3 regions of the Streptomyces sp. NPDC092369 genome follow, and region 3 is predicted to be linked to each of the others. Evidence: riboswitches for the same ligand, from Rfam matches in the RefSeq annotation. Region 3 holds a riboswitch; each other region holds the start of a gene.

Region 1 (4,782 bases), on a different contig from region 3:
CCTCCTTGGCGACGAGGTTCATGCCGTCCCGGATCGGGTTGACGAGGGCCACGTCCGCGAGGCGGTACGCGGCCAGGGAGCGGGCGAAGTCGTCCTTCACATGGAGGACCACCGGGGTCCAACCCGGCGTCCCGTAGAGGGAGTTGATCTCGTCCGCGACCCGCTGCACCTCGGCGGTGTAGTCCCGGTACACGGCGAGGTCCTGCCGCGAGGGGTAGGCGAAGGCCACGTGCACGACCCGCTCCCGCCACTCGGGGCGGTCGTCGAGCAGCTGCCGGTACGCCAGCAGCCCGCGCACGATGTTCTTCGACAGCTCGGTCCGGTCCACCCGGACCACCGTCTTCCGGCCCGCGCCGATCTCCTCGCGCAGGGCCCCCATCCGCTCCTCGACGTCCGCCTCGTGCGAGCGGGCGTGCAGGAACTCGGCGTCCGCACCGAGGCTGTGGACACCGATGAGCGTCCGGCGGGTGATCCGCTCCTGGTGGGAGGTCCCGTCCTTCCCCACGTGCTCGATGGCCCGCGGGGCGCCCGAGGGCCACGTGGAGAGCCAGCGATCGGTGTCGACCTCGCCCGCACAGTTCTGGAACGCCGTCGCCCAGCGCCAGGTCAGGAACGCCACCCGGTCCGCCCCGAGCATCCCCTCCATCAGCCGCGCCCGGATGTCGTCGGGCAGCATCCGGAAGTAGTCCACCGGCGCCCACGGCGTGTGCGAGAAGTGCCCGATGCGCAGATCGGGGCGGAGTTCGCGCAGCATCCCGGGCACCAGACACAGGTGGTAGTCCTGCACCAGCACCGCCGCACCCTCGGCCGCCTCTTCGGCCAGCGCCTCGGCGAACGCGCGGTTGTACGTCTCGTACGACGCCCACTGACGCCGGAACTCCGCGTCGAAGACCGGCTCCAGCGGCGTCTGGTACAGCATGTGGTGCACGAACCACAGCACCGAGTTGGCGATGCCGTTGTAGGCGTCCGCGTGCACGTCGGCCGGGATGTCCAGCATCCGCACGCCGTCCTCGCCGACCCCGCGCCGCACGGCCTCGCGGTCGCCGTCGGACAGCGCCGAGCACACCCACAGCGCGCCCGCGTCCGGCCCGATCGCGGACAGTCCGGAGACCAGCCCGCCGCCACCGCGCCGGGCGGCGAGCGAGCCGTCCTCCCGGACGTCGTAGGAGACCGGGCCGCGGTTGGACGCGACCAATACCTGGGCAGCGCCCTGCGTGGAAGCCGTGGAAGCCATACGCCACAACCTAGCCCGGCCCGGAAACGCTCAAACGTGCGGACGCCCCCACGTGGGTGCCGTATACGGGCCGTGATTCTCGCAGTACGCGCGGTTGCGGCCCATATGCGGCGTGGGTCAGGCGACCTTGCGCTGCGCGTACTCCGCGATCTCCACCATCGGCGGCCGCTCCTCCGTGTCCACGGAGTACGTACGCGGCTCGAAACCGTCCGCGCCCCGCTCGAACTGGGTCAGCGAGGGGCGGATCAGGTGCCCGCGGGCCAGCCGGAGCTGCGCGGTGCGGTAGATCGCGGCGGACATCCGGCCCAGCGCCTGCCCGTCCTGGTGCCGGTGCTTGCGCACGCCGACGTCCACCTGGGCCAGGGCGTCGAGGCCCACCAGGTGCAGGGCGTCGACCAGCATGCCCAGTTCGACGCCGTACCCGACCGGGAACGGCAGCTGTTCCAGCAGGCTGCGGCGGGCCGCGTACTCACCGCCCAGCGGCTGCACGAAGCCGGCCAGCTGGGGCCAGTGCATGTTCAGCAGCGGGCGGGCCATCAGCTCGGTGACCCGGCCGCCCTGGCCCGCGGCGCCGCCGAGCGGGCGGTCGTACATCGCCTTGACGAGGTCGACGCCGGGGTCGGTGAGCAGCGGGCCGACGATGCCGGAGACGAAGTCCGAGGAGAACTCCTTCAGGTCGGCGTCGATGAAGCAGACGATGTCCCCGGTGGTGACCAGGAGCGAGCGCCACAGCACCTCGCCCTTGCCGGGCACGGGCGGGATGTGCGGCAGTATGTCGTCGCGGTGGACGACCCGTGCCCCGGCCGCCGCGGCGACCTCGGACGTGCGGTCGGTGGATCCCGAGTCGACGACGACGATCTCGTCGACGAGCGGGACCTGCTGCATGAGGTCGTGACGGATGACGGCGACGATGTCGCCGACGGTCTCCTCCTCGTTGAGCGCGGGCAGCACGACACTGACCGACTGGCCCGTGCGGTGCTTCGCGGCCAGGATCTTGTGGAGCGGGCGATCGGTCACGGACCAGGAGCGGGTGCTCAGCCAACGCTCGACTTCGTTCAGCACAGTGCGCGGCTCCTCTGCGTTCTCTCGGCGATTGGATCTTCTGTGATCCATCTCGCGGTTCGGACGGCTAGCTCAACTGTCCTGGCCTTCGGTTACAGTCTTGAACAACGCTGATGACCATCGCATGTCGGGGGTCGGAGGCGCCCACAATCGCTCATACAACCGCATACCGCTCATCCAGAGGGGCAGAGGGATACGGCCCGATGAAGCCCCGGCAACCCTCCAGCCGGTCTCGTAGATCAGTGTTGATCGTTCCGCGAGGCTCCCGGCTAGGGAAGGTGCCAAATCCGTCTCGCGACGAGATGCGTCGCGAGGAAGATGAGGAGAAAGGGCCTCGCCTCCATGGCTGTGCAGACTGTTGCAAGCACCACCGACTCCACCGTAGACCTCGGCCCGGCCGCGGCGCTCTCCTGCCGTGAGTGCGGCCACCGGGTACCGCTCGGACCGGTCTTCGCGTGCGAGGAGTGTTTCGGCCCGCTCGAGATCGCGTACGACTTCTCGGCCTACGAAACCGAGGAGCTCCGCAAGCGGATCGAAGCGGGTCCCGCGAACATCTGGCGTTACGCGCCGCTGCTGCCGGTCCCCGCGGACGTGGCGACCAAGCCGAACATCAACCCCGGCTGGACCAAGCTCGTCCAGGCCGACAACCTCGCGCGCGAGCTGGGTGTCGACGCCGGCAAGCTCTTCGTGAAGGACGACTCCGGCAACCCGACGCACTCCTTCAAGGACCGCGTCGTGGCGCAGGCCATCGAAGCGGCGCGCGCCTTCGACTTCACCACCCTCTCCTGCTCCTCCACCGGCAACCTGGCCGGCGCGGTCGGCGCCGCCGCCGCGCGCGCCGGTTTCCGCTCGTGCGTGTTCATCCCGCACGACCTGGAGCAGGGCAAGATCGTCATGGCCGCGATCTACGGCGGCGAGCTCGTCGGCATCGAGGGCAACTACGACGACGTGAACCGTTTCTGCTCCGAGCTGATCGGCGACCCGGCCGGCGAGGGCTGGGGCTTCGTCAACGTCAACCTGCGGCCGTACTACGCGGAGGGTTCCAAGACCCTGGCCTACGAGATCTGCGAGCAGCTCGGCTGGCGGCTGCCCGACCAGCTGGTCGTGCCGATCGCCTCCGGCTCGCAGCTCACGAAGATCGACAAGGGGCTGCAGGAGCTGATCAAGCTCGGCCTCGTCGAGGACAAGCCGTACAAGATCTTCGGCGCGCAGGCCGAGGGGTGCTCGCCGGTGTCCGTGGCCTACAAGGCCGGTCACGACGTGGTCCGCCCCCAGAAGCCGAACACCATCGCCAAGTCGCTGGCCATCGGCAACCCGGCGGACGGACCGTACGTTCTCGACATCGCGCGCCGCACGGGCGGTGCGGTGGAGGACGTGAACGACGAGCAGGTGGTCGATGCGATCAAGCTGCTGGCCCGCACCGAGGGTATTTTCGCGGAGACGGCCGGTGGCGTGACGGTCGGCGTCGCGAAGAAGCTGATCGAGAACGGTCTGCTCGACCCGACCAGGACCACGGTCGTACTGAACACCGGCGACGGCCTGAAGACCCTGGACGCGGTGGCCGGCACCGGTCTGACCGCCACCATCCGCCCGAACCTCGACTCCTTCCGAGAGGCAGGCCTCGCATCATGAGCGTTTCCGTCCGTATCCCGACCATCCTGCGTCCCTACACGGGTGGCGAGGCAGAGGTGACGGCCGAGGGCGCGACCCTCGGCGAGGTCATCGCCGATCTGGAGAAGAACCACACCGGTATCGCCGCGCGCGTACTGGACGATCAGGGCAAGCTGCGGCGGTTCGTCAATGTGTACGTGAATGACGACGACGTGCGGTTCGAGCAGGGGCTGGAGACGGTGACCCCGGACGGTGCGGGTGTCTCGATCATCCCGGCCGTCGCGGGTGGCTGATCCCGGCCGGATCGTGGCTGATAATTACCGTCGGTAATAGCGATTACCGAGAGTTCATCCGATTGCCCCCTCCGTGAGAGAAGCGGAGGGGGCAATTCAGTGGGGTTGAGCGAGGTACAGTTGGGGAACGCGCCGCCGATCCACGGGTCGGCCTCCCCGGAAACCTGCTGCACGGGCGACAAGAAGTAGCCAAAGTAAGCAGGTTTTTTGTGTGTTTTGCGCCTTTTATGGAGCCCGACTTGCCCTGAATTTTAACGAATTCTCGGCAGATTCCCGACCGGTCGTGCCCTGAATTCTCGTCGGATTGACCTGTTGCAGACGGCAGTTGGACGGATACATTCGGCCGCGGTCGACGCGTTCCGGCGCACGCCCCCAATCCGTGGGGGGTGAGGTCTGACCCGGATCCACGAAGTGTGGATCTGTGCAAGGGCCAGTAATAGGGGAGTTAGGCATGGCTCAGGGCACCGTCAAGTGGTTCAACGCGGAGAAGGGGTACGGCTTCATCGCGGTCGACGGTGGTGCGGACGTCTTCGTCCATTACAGCGCCATTCAGATGGACGGCTACCGCACCCTGGAAGAGGG
Region 2 (4,782 bases), on a different contig from region 3:
GGATGTCCTGGGCCGTGACCGCGGCGGCCGTCACCCGGCCGAGGCCGTCCCGCGAGAACACCGTCTCGACGACCACCGAACCCGCGATCAACTGCCCGACCAGCAGTCCTACGACGGTCAGCGCCGGCAGCGACGCGTTGCGCAGGGCGTGCCGCAGATGGACCCGCCACCGGCCGGCGCCCTTGGCGCGCGCGGTCTCCACATAGGCCTGGTCCAGCGCGGTGAGCAGGCTCTTGGCCAGCACCTGAGCCACCTGCGCACCGGTCGGGATCGCCAGCGTCACGGCCGGCAGGACCAGCCCGCGCAGTCCGTCGTTGCCGAAGGCCGGAAACCAGTGCAACCGGAAGGAGAAGGTCTCGACGAGCAGCAGGCCGGTCCAGAACGTCGGTACGGACACTCCCAACGGCGGCAAGGACAGCAGCAGTTGGCGCAGCCAGCGCTGCGAGGTGTAGGTGGCCAGTATGGCCAGACCGCCGCCGAGGACCACCGCGAGCAGCAGCGCGGCACCGGTCAACTGCAGTGTCTGGGGCAGCGCGTCCGCGAGCGTCGAGGTCACCGGCCGGCCGGTGGAGACCGCGTCGCCGAAGTCACCGCGGACCGCCTTGCCGAGGTAGTCGGCGTACTGCGCCAGGACCGGCTTGTCGAAGCCGTACTGGTGGCGCAGCGCGGCGAGTTGGGCCGGATCGACCTGCCCGGAGTCCGCCCCGGCCCCGGCCATCGCCGAGACCGGGTCACCGGGCAGGAAGTCCAGCACCAGGAACGACACCGTGTACGCCGCCCACAGCACACCGATCGCCTGCGCGACGCGCTTGATCACATAGCCGCGCACGATCTAACCGATCCAGGTGTCGTGCAGCTGGATCCGGCTGGAGGCGTCGAAGTCCAGGTTGTGCACCTTCGTCGACACGCCCAGCTGGGTCTGCAGCTCCACCACGGGTACGACGTACGCGTTCGTCACGATCAACTGCTGTGCCGTTCCGGCCAGTTCCTTCCGCTTGGCCGCGTCGGTCGTGGCCGCCTGCCGGGTCAGCGCCGTGTCCAGCGAGCTCTTCGGGAGGCGGTAGGTGTTGGCCAACCCGGTGGAGTACAGCGTGCGCAGGATGTCGGGGTCGGCCCGGGTGAGGTTCCCCCACAGGCCGTCGAAGTCACCGCTCTGCTGCACGGTCGCGATCTGGGAGATCTGCAACTCCTTGAGCACCACGTCGATGCCGACGGCCTTGAGCTGCTGCTGGATCAGTTCCAGCGCCGGCTGGTTGGTGGCCGCGTTGGCGAACCACTTGACGGTCAGGCTCAGCTTGGCGCCGCCCTTCGTGCGGATGCCGTCGCCACCCGTCTTCCAACCGGCCGAGTCCAGCAGTGACTTGGCCTTGGCCGCGTCGAACCCGAGGTCGCTGCCCAGGTCCTCGTAGTCCGGTGTGGTGCGCGCCAGGATGCTGGTGGCCGGATGGGTGCCGGTGGGGAAGACGGCGTCGGCGATCTCCTGCCGGTTGACGGCGTACTGGATCGCCTGCCGCACCTTGACGTCCTTGAGGGCCGGCCGGGAGTTGTTGAGCGCCAGGTTGAACACCGCACCGGGATTGGCCCGTCGCGCCAGGGTCACCGGGCCGCCCTTCAGCGCCGCCTCGTTGGCCTTGCCGACGCTGCTGATCGCGTCCACCTGACCGGACTGGAGGCTGCCGGCCCGCACGCCCGCCTCGGGCACCACCTTGAACACCAGCTTGTCGAGATAGGCCTCGCCCTTCTTGCTCCACAGCGAGGAACCCCAGGTGTAACCCGTGCGCTTGGCCAGGGTGATCGACTGGTTCTGGACGTACTGCTTCAGGACGAAGGGCCCGGAGCCGACCACTCCCTCGCTGCACTTCTGCTGCGGGGTCCTCTTCGCGCTCGCAGAGGACTCGATGCCCAGCGAGTGCGTCGAAGTGGCCTGCAGGAACTGGGCGTTGGGCTGCTGGAAGGTCACCTTGACGGTGAGCGGGTCGACCACGGTGGTGCTCTTGACGCCACTCAGATAGCCCTCGGCGAGAGTGCCGAGGGCACCCAGCTTCGGGACCGCGTCGAAGTTGTCCTTGACCACCTGCGCGGTCAGCCTGGACCCGTCACTGAAGGTGACACCCGATCGGAGATGGAAGGTGAACGTCGTCGCGTCGGAGCTGATGTCCCAGCTCTTCGCCAGCCACGGCACGATCTTGCCGGTCTGCGGGTCCTGGTCGGTGAGGGAGTCCACGATCTGCCGCACCGAGTAGATGGTGTCGTTGCTGGCCACCTGCTGCGGGTCCACGCAGCCGGCGTCGGAGCCCACCGCGAAGGTCAAGGAGCCACCGGACTTCGCCGGGCCGCTGCCGCTGCCGCTGCCGCTGCCGCTGTCCGAGCCGTCGCCGCCGGAGCCGCAGGCGGTCAGAAGGACGCTGGTGGTCAGGAGGGCGGCCAGTGCCGCCCACCGGGTGGGTCGGAAATCCGGATGTGCTGTCACGGAGGGTGCTCCTACTCGTGTCACTACGCGTGTGCCCCCCCGGGGGATCGCGACCGCGCGCGGGCAGGCCGCACCGGTCGGCGCAACGCCGATGACGGGGCAGTGCAGTTCAGGAAGTCAGGCGGGAATGCCTACGGGCCGCGACGGACGTCGGACGGACGTGGTCGGGGCGGTCGGCTGCGACGCGGACAAACGGTCAGCTGCGACAGAGACAGCCGGCGAAGCGCTGAAGGTCGATGTGACGTCGACGGGAGAGCCAGGAGAAGGCGTTCAGGTCACTGCTGTGTCGCACGACCGTCCTCCACATCTCCGCCCCGGCCAAGGGGTCCCGCGCTTGCAGAGATCGTCGGTGATCCTGCCGGGCTTTCACCTGGAGCACCCCACCGCGTCGGAGGGTTGCCGGTCAGCAAGCCAGGGCTTGACGCTGACACTCGATGCCGTTCGTGATCATACGGATCGACGTCGTCATACGTCAATGGAGCGCTTCACCCGTCAACCACCCTCCCCGCGCTGCCGTGCGGGCGGATGCCAACGCCTCGTTGACACCTTCCGCTCCGCGTGTTTGCATCCCGCCATGCCGTTGTCGCAGTCGCTGACCCGTCGCCGCGCCGTGGACCTCGTCCGCGTGGCCGCCGCGCTGTGTCGACCGACCGGCTGATCGAGCACCTTCTCGCACCTCTGCCAACAGCCGCGCAGGACAAGCCGGTTGTGCATCCACCGGCACGTCTCGCGATCCTCCGTGCCGCCCGCACTCTTCGCTCAGACATGACGAGGAACCGCCATGCCGACACCCGTTCCCCCGCCCGGTCACCGCCACGAAACCGACTACGACCGCCGCAGGTTGAACCAGTGGCTGGCCGGTGAGGCCAGGGCCGACGGGGTCAGCCGCCGACGACTGCTCACGCTGCTCGCCGCCACCGCCGCCGGGACCGCACTCGGCGGTACCAGGCCCGCCCGCGCCGCCGTTCCCGGCATCGTCAAACCCCTGCCGCCCGAGTGGTTCATCGAGCGCGGCACCAACGCCGAGACCCGCTGGGAGGCGTTGCGCGGAATCGGCCATCACACCCCCAACGACCTGTTCTTCGTGCGCAACCACACCGCCACCCCCGTCCTTGAGGCCGACGACTGGCGGCTGCGGCTGTGGGGGAGCGGACTGCGGGGAGCTCCCGGCGAGGACCGCCCGGTGGAGTTCGGCTACGACGATCTGCGCGCCCTGCCGTCCGTCACCCGTACCGCGTTCGTCGAGTGCGCCGGCAACGGCCGCTCCTACTACACGACCCAGCAGGGCGACACGGTCACCGGCACCGCGTGGACCCTGGGAGCGATCGGCGTCGCGCGCTGGCGCGGGGTGCGCCTGGCCGACGTACTGCGCAGGGCCGGACTGTCCCGCAACGCCGTGGACGTGCAACCGCGCGGCCTGGACGCCGAGTACGTCAGCGGTGGCGAGAGCCTGGGCCGCGTACGCCGTCCGCTGCCGCTGGCCAAGGCGCTGGACGACGTGCTGCTCGCGTACGAGATGAACGGCGAGCCACTGCCGTACGACCACGGGTACCCGGTGCGGGTGCTGGTGCCGTCCTGGGTGGGGATCGCGTCGATCAAGTGGGTCGGCGACATCGAGGTGTCCGCGCAGCCGCTCCTCTCGCCCTGGAACATTACGTTCTACCGACTGTTCGGTCCCTCCTACCCGGAGGGCGGCAGTGCCCCGCTCACCCGGCAGGCCATCAAGAGCGCCTTCGAGTTGGCGAGCGGGGCCACGTTCGCGGCGGGCCGCCGGCACGTGCTGCACGGGCGCTCGTGGTCGGGCGCGGGTGCTGTGGACCGCGTCGACATCAGCACCGACGGCGGGGCGAGCTGGCGGCGCGCCCACCTGAACGACCGTCCCCGTACCGGCACGTGGACCCGCTGGTCCCTGAACTGGCGGCCCGAGGCACCCGGTGCCACCCACCTGCTGGCCCGCGCCACGGACACGGCCGGCCGTACGCAGCCGGACGTCGCGGTGCCCAATACGCAGGGGTACCTGTTCGACGCGGTGGTACGGCATCCGGTGAGCGTGGTGTGACGGACGTCTGAATGCTCCCGGGAGAAGACCGCGCCACCCGCCGCGTCCTGCTGGTGTGCATGGCCGCAGGGGCAACCACCCTGCTGGACCAGGCAGTTCTGAACATCGCCGTCCCGAGCATGCGGCACTCGCTCGGGGCCGGCGCGGCGGACGTCCAGTGGATCGTGGCCGGCTACTCACTGGCCTTCGGGCTGGCCCTCGTACCCGGAGGCAGCCTGGGCGACCTGCACGGGCGCAAACGGCTCTTCATCGC
Region 3 (4,782 bases):
GGCCGACGTGAACTGAACGGGACACCGCAGCCCGGCGGGGCACCGGAACCGAACGGGACACCGACCGGTCGGTGGACGCCCTCTTGACGCCGCAGCCAGGGGGATCGACACTCCAGAAGGGAATCCTAGTGAACAGGTAGGGAATGACATGAGGCGCCTTGGACCGGTCACCGTACGCGTGAGCCGCTCGCCTCTCCTCACCTCCCGCCGCCACATCGATCTGCTGCGCGTCTGCAGCGCGATCAGCCGCCTCGGCTGAGCCGCGCCCCTCCCGTGCCCGCGACGCCCACGCGTCGTCCCGCGACCGGACGCCACCGGCGTCGTCCGACCGCCGCGCACGGCTGAGCCCGGCCCCTTCCCGTCCGACGTCGCTACCGCCGCGCGCACGTCCGCGCCCGCTCCCGGGGAGAGTCATGTCCGTCACACCGCTGGCCGCCCACACCACCGCTCCGTCCACGCCCGCCTTCCGGGGCCGCATCGGCGGCGATCCGCGCAGCGGCCACTACGCCGTTCCGCGCCGCTACCGCCTCCATCTGTCCACCGCGTGTCCCGACGGCCTGCGCATCGCCGTCACCCACAGCCTGCTCGGCCTGGACACCGTCTGTCCGGCCACCTACCTGCCCGCCGTCCCCGACTCCGCGGAGGACGGCCACTCCGTGCTGCGCCCGCTGTACGAGGCGAGCGCCCACCGGTACTCAGGACCGGCCGTCGGACCGGTGCTCAGCGACGACTGGTCCGGGCGGATCGTCAGCACCCACGCCCCGGACATCACCCGCGACCTCGCCCGCCGCTTCGGCGCCGACCGGCTCTCGCTCTACCCGTGCGGCGCCGAGTCGGAGATCGAGGCCGTCGAGCGGATGTGCGCACAGGACATCGAGGGGGCCGCCCAGCGCGCCGGACAGTCCGACGGCGAGCAGACGGAGCGGGACGCGGCCCTGGAGACGCTGCTGGAGTCGCTGGGCGCGCTGGAGCGCTGGCTCGTCGGCCGCGAATACATGATTCGGGATCAGATCACCGCCGCCGACGTCGAGTTGTGGGTCACGCTGGTCCAGCTCGACACCGTGCACCGCGACCACCTCGACGCCTCCGCGGTCCAGCGCATCGCCGACCACCCCACTCTGTGGGCGTACGCCCGCCGCCTGGCCGCCCACCCCGCCTTCGGCACCCACCTCGACCTGGACGGGATCGCCCGCCGCCATCACGCCCGTTGCCGGGGACTGGAGGCGGCCGGCGCGGCCGTGCAGATCCTCGACTGGGCGGCCCACGCGGCCCGATAGCCGTCGCACAGCGGCTCCACAGCCGTTCCAGTCGGTGGACCGGCGTTGACATTCGTTCGGGCAAGTGTCTTGAATATCGCCCAGAACGGTCATGAGTGTCAGCGACAAGCCCTGGCTTGCTGACCGGCAACCCTCGCACCGCGGTGGGGTGCCCCAGGTGACGACCGGACCGGATGACGTTTCGGTAAGCGCGCGGCCCCTTTCGGGGGGCCACCCAACAGTGACAGGTGACGCCATGTACGCAGCTCCCAGGACGGCCGCATGCCGCCCGCAGGGCTGCGTACCGTCGTACGCGAACCTGTTCGTCGCCGACCGCGCCGTCGATCTGCTCCGGGTCAGCAGCGCACTGTGTACCGCACCGGGCCGCGCCCGCTGTCGGGGCTGACGACCACCGCTCAGCCCGCGCACCTCTGACGCACACCCGCCTCCGCCGGTGTGCAGTTCCCCTCCCCGCCCCCAGTCCCGCGCAGCCGCGCGCGCCGCCCGTCGTCGCGCGTCCACCGCCGGGGTCCGGGGTGTCCGAACCTGCCGGAGCCCACTATGAGTGAACCCCCTGGCGCAGCCGTGTCCCTCGCCGAGGCACCGCCTGCCGACGAACCGTCAAAACCCCTCACGGCACAGCGAGTTCAGCCGCTGCGCCGACCGGGACGCTGGATCGCCACCGCGGTCGTGCTGGTCCTCGCGATCCAGTTCGTGCACGGCCTGGCGACCAACCCGTTCTACCAGTGGGACCGCTTCGGATACTGGTTCCTGCGGCCGACCATCCTCGACGGCCTGCTCATCACCCTCGAAGTGGCCGCCTACAGCGCGGTGCTCGGCCTCCTCGGCGGCATCCTGCTCGCCCTGGCCAGGCTCTCCAAGTCCCCGGTGCTGCGCGCGGTGAGCTGGACCTACGTCTGGGCCCTGCGCTCGATCCCGCTGATCGTGGTGCTGCTCTTCCTCTACAACTTCAGCGCCCTGTACAAGACGTTGAGTGTCGGCGTCCCCTTCGGGCCCGCCTTCTTCTCCTTCGACGAGTCGAAGCTGGCCACCGACATGGTCGTCGCCGTCATCGGCCTCAGCCTCAACGAGGCGGCCTACGCGGCCGAAGTGGTCCGCGGCGGCATCCTCTCCGTCGACCAGGGCCAGCACGAGGCGGCCTCCGCCCTCGGCCTGCCCAAGAGCTACCAGTTCCGCAGGATCGTCTTCCCGCAGGCGCTGCGCTCCATCACCCCGAACTACGTCAACCAGCTGATCGGCCTGATCAAGAGCACCTCGCTGGTCTTCTACGTCTCCCTGCTGGACCTGTTCGGCTCCGCGCAGACGATGGGCTCCACCTATCCCGGCGACATCGTGCCGCTGCTCCTGGTCGTCACCGTCTGGTACCTGATCCTGACCAGCGTGGTGTCCGTCATCCAGTTCTACGTCGAGCGGTACTACGCCCGGGGCGCCACGCGCTCCCTGCCGCCGACCCCGATCCAGAAGCTCCGCACCGGCCTCACCGATCTGCGGGCCCGCATCCGCCGGGAGGCCGCCGTATGAGCGCGAACACACTTCAGTCACCGGTGGATGTCGTCCCGGCCGCCGTCGAGGTGCACGACGTGCACAAGTGGTACGGCGCCCACCGGGTGCTGGACGGCGTCGACCTGACCGTACGGCCCGGCGAGGTCACCGTCGTCCTCGGCCCGTCCGGCTCCGGGAAGTCCACGCTGCTGCGGGTCATCAACCACCTGGAGAAGCCGGAGATCGGCTACGTCAGCGTCAACGGCGAACTGATCGGTGTGAAGCGCCAGGGGGAGAGGCTGAAGGAGCTGAGCGAGCGGGCCATCCTCGCCCAGCGCAGCCGGATCGGCTTCGTCTTCCAGAACTTCAACCTGTTCCCGCACCTGACCGTCCTCGACAACGTGGCCGCGGCCCCGGTCGCCACCGGCCGGCTCGGCAAGCCCGAAGCCCTGGAACTGGCCCGCGAGTTGCTCGGCCGGGTGGGGCTCGGCGAGAAGGCCGGCGCCTATCCGCGACAGCTGTCCGGGGGCCAGCAGCAGCGCGTCGCCATCGCACGCGCCCTCGCCCTGCGGCCCGGCGTCATCCTCTTCGACGAGCCGACCTCCGCCCTCGACCCCGAACTCGTGGGTGAAGTCCTCGCCGTCATCAAGGACTTGGCGACCAGCGGCACCACCCTCGTCATCGTCACCCACGAGATCGGCTTCGCCCGCGAGGTCGCCGACCGGGTCGTCTTCATCGACGGCGGAAAGATCGTCGAGCAGGGCCCGCCCCACGAGGTCCTCGACAAGCCGCAGCACGAACGGACCCGCGACTTCCTCAGCAAGGTCCTCTGAACCCCCCTCTTCACCTACCGCCACTTTCCAAGTCCCGAACACCGAACCTAGGAACAGCCATGTCTCCCCTCAGCCTTCGCAGCAGACTCACTCGCGGACTCACCGCCGGCACCGTCGTCGCCGCCCTCGCCGGCGGGCTCGCCGCCTGCGGGGGAGACAGCGACGCGGCCACCACGACCGACAACGCCGCCGCCGGTTCGGTGACCGTGGGTGCCCTGTCCCTCGGCGCCGCCAAGGAGACCACGCTGAAGGTCTCCGAAGTGAAGTCGATCAGCGCCGAGTTGCCCAAGGACATAGCCAAGAGCGGCAAGCTGGAGATCGGCGTCGGCTTCCTGCCCGCCGGCTCACCGCCGCTCGGCTACGTCGGCTCGGACCAGAAGACCCTCACCGGTTCGGAGACCGACATCGGCCGCCTGGTCGCCGCCGTCCTCGGCCTCAAGCCCGAGCTGAAGAACTCCACTTGGGAGAACCTCTTCATCGGCCTGGACAGCGGCAAGGTCCAGGTCGCCTTCTCCAACGTGACCGACACCGAGGAGCGCAAGGCGAAGTACGAGTTCGCCTCCTACCGCGAGGACAACCTCGGCTTCGCGGTGAAGGCCGACAACACCTGGAACTTCGACGGCAATTACGAGAACCTCGCCGGCAAGACCGTCGCCGTGGGCGCCGGCACCAACCAGGAGCGGATCCTCCTGGAGTGGAAGAAGAAGCTGGCCGCCGAGGGCAAGAAGGCGCTCACCGTCAAGTACTTCCAGGACAACAACAGCACCTACCTCGCGCTGACCTCCGGAAAGATCGACGCCTACCTCGCCCCGAACCCCTCGGTCGCCTACCAGGTCTCCTCGACCAAGGGCACGGCCAAGGCGGTCCGCAACGCGGGTACCTACTCCGGCGCCGGATCCTCCCTCCAGGGCCTGATCGCGGCCACCGCGAAGAAGGACAGCGGCCTCGCCAAGCCCCTCGCGGACGCGATCAACTACCTGATCAAGAACGGCCAGTACGCCAAGTGGCTGGCCGCCTGGAACCTCTCCAACGAGGCCGTCGCCAAGTCCGAGATCAACCCGCCCGGACTGCCCCTCAGCGACTCCTGACCCACCCTCTCGGCCAGGGGACCCCGCCGCGTCGTGACGGGGTCCCCACCCGCGCGACCCGTACTGGAGCCGTCACCCGATGTCTTCGACCGTCAGTCTCGA

Evidence for each region. Region 3 has a riboswitch for S-adenosylmethionine ahead of ACIQI8_RS04150 (amino acid ABC transporter permease). Riboswitches for the same ligand answer to the same signal wherever they lie in the genome.
Region 1: another riboswitch for S-adenosylmethionine. It lies ahead of thrC (threonine synthase); the one in region 3 lies ahead of ACIQI8_RS04150 (amino acid ABC transporter permease).
Region 2: another riboswitch for S-adenosylmethionine. It lies ahead of ACIQI8_RS36810 (putative leader peptide); the one in region 3 lies ahead of ACIQI8_RS04150 (amino acid ABC transporter permease).

The regions. Positions count from the first base shown of each region.
Region 1 covers NZ_JBIVQP010000006.1:486,332-491,113, reverse strand. Annotated here, with positions in the region: gene ACIQI8_RS34135 (trehalose-6-phosphate synthase) at 1-1,234, opposite strand, end outside; gene ACIQI8_RS34130 (glucosyl-3-phosphoglycerate synthase) at 1,352-2,296, opposite strand; SAM riboswitch class I at 2,467-2,621, shown strand; gene thrC (threonine synthase) at 2,639-3,928, shown strand; gene ACIQI8_RS34120 (MoaD/ThiS family protein) at 3,925-4,200, shown strand; gene ACIQI8_RS34115 (cold-shock protein) at 4,652-4,782, shown strand, end outside.
Region 2 covers NZ_JBIVQP010000007.1:409,120-413,901, reverse strand. Annotated here, with positions in the region: gene ACIQI8_RS36820 (ABC transporter permease) at 1-829, opposite strand, end outside; gene ACIQI8_RS36815 (ABC transporter substrate-binding protein) at 833-2,470, opposite strand; gene ACIQI8_RS36810 (putative leader peptide) at 2,667-2,777, opposite strand; SAM riboswitch class IV at 2,796-2,909, opposite strand; gene ACIQI8_RS36805 (sulfite oxidase) at 3,252-4,529, shown strand; gene ACIQI8_RS36800 (MFS transporter) at 4,541-4,782, shown strand, end outside.
Region 3 covers NZ_JBIVQP010000001.1:937,044-941,825, reverse strand. Annotated here, with positions in the region: gene ACIQI8_RS04165 (ABC transporter ATP-binding protein) at 1-16, shown strand, start outside; gene ACIQI8_RS04160 (putative leader peptide) at 149-259, shown strand; gene ACIQI8_RS04155 (glutathione S-transferase C-terminal domain-containing protein) at 414-1,277, shown strand; SAM riboswitch class IV at 1,365-1,474, shown strand; gene ACIQI8_RS04150 (amino acid ABC transporter permease) at 1,818-2,798, shown strand; gene ACIQI8_RS04145 (amino acid ABC transporter ATP-binding protein) at 2,795-3,592, shown strand; gene ACIQI8_RS04140 (ABC transporter substrate-binding protein) at 3,652-4,680, shown strand; gene ACIQI8_RS04135 (GNAT family N-acetyltransferase) at 4,760-4,782, shown strand, end outside.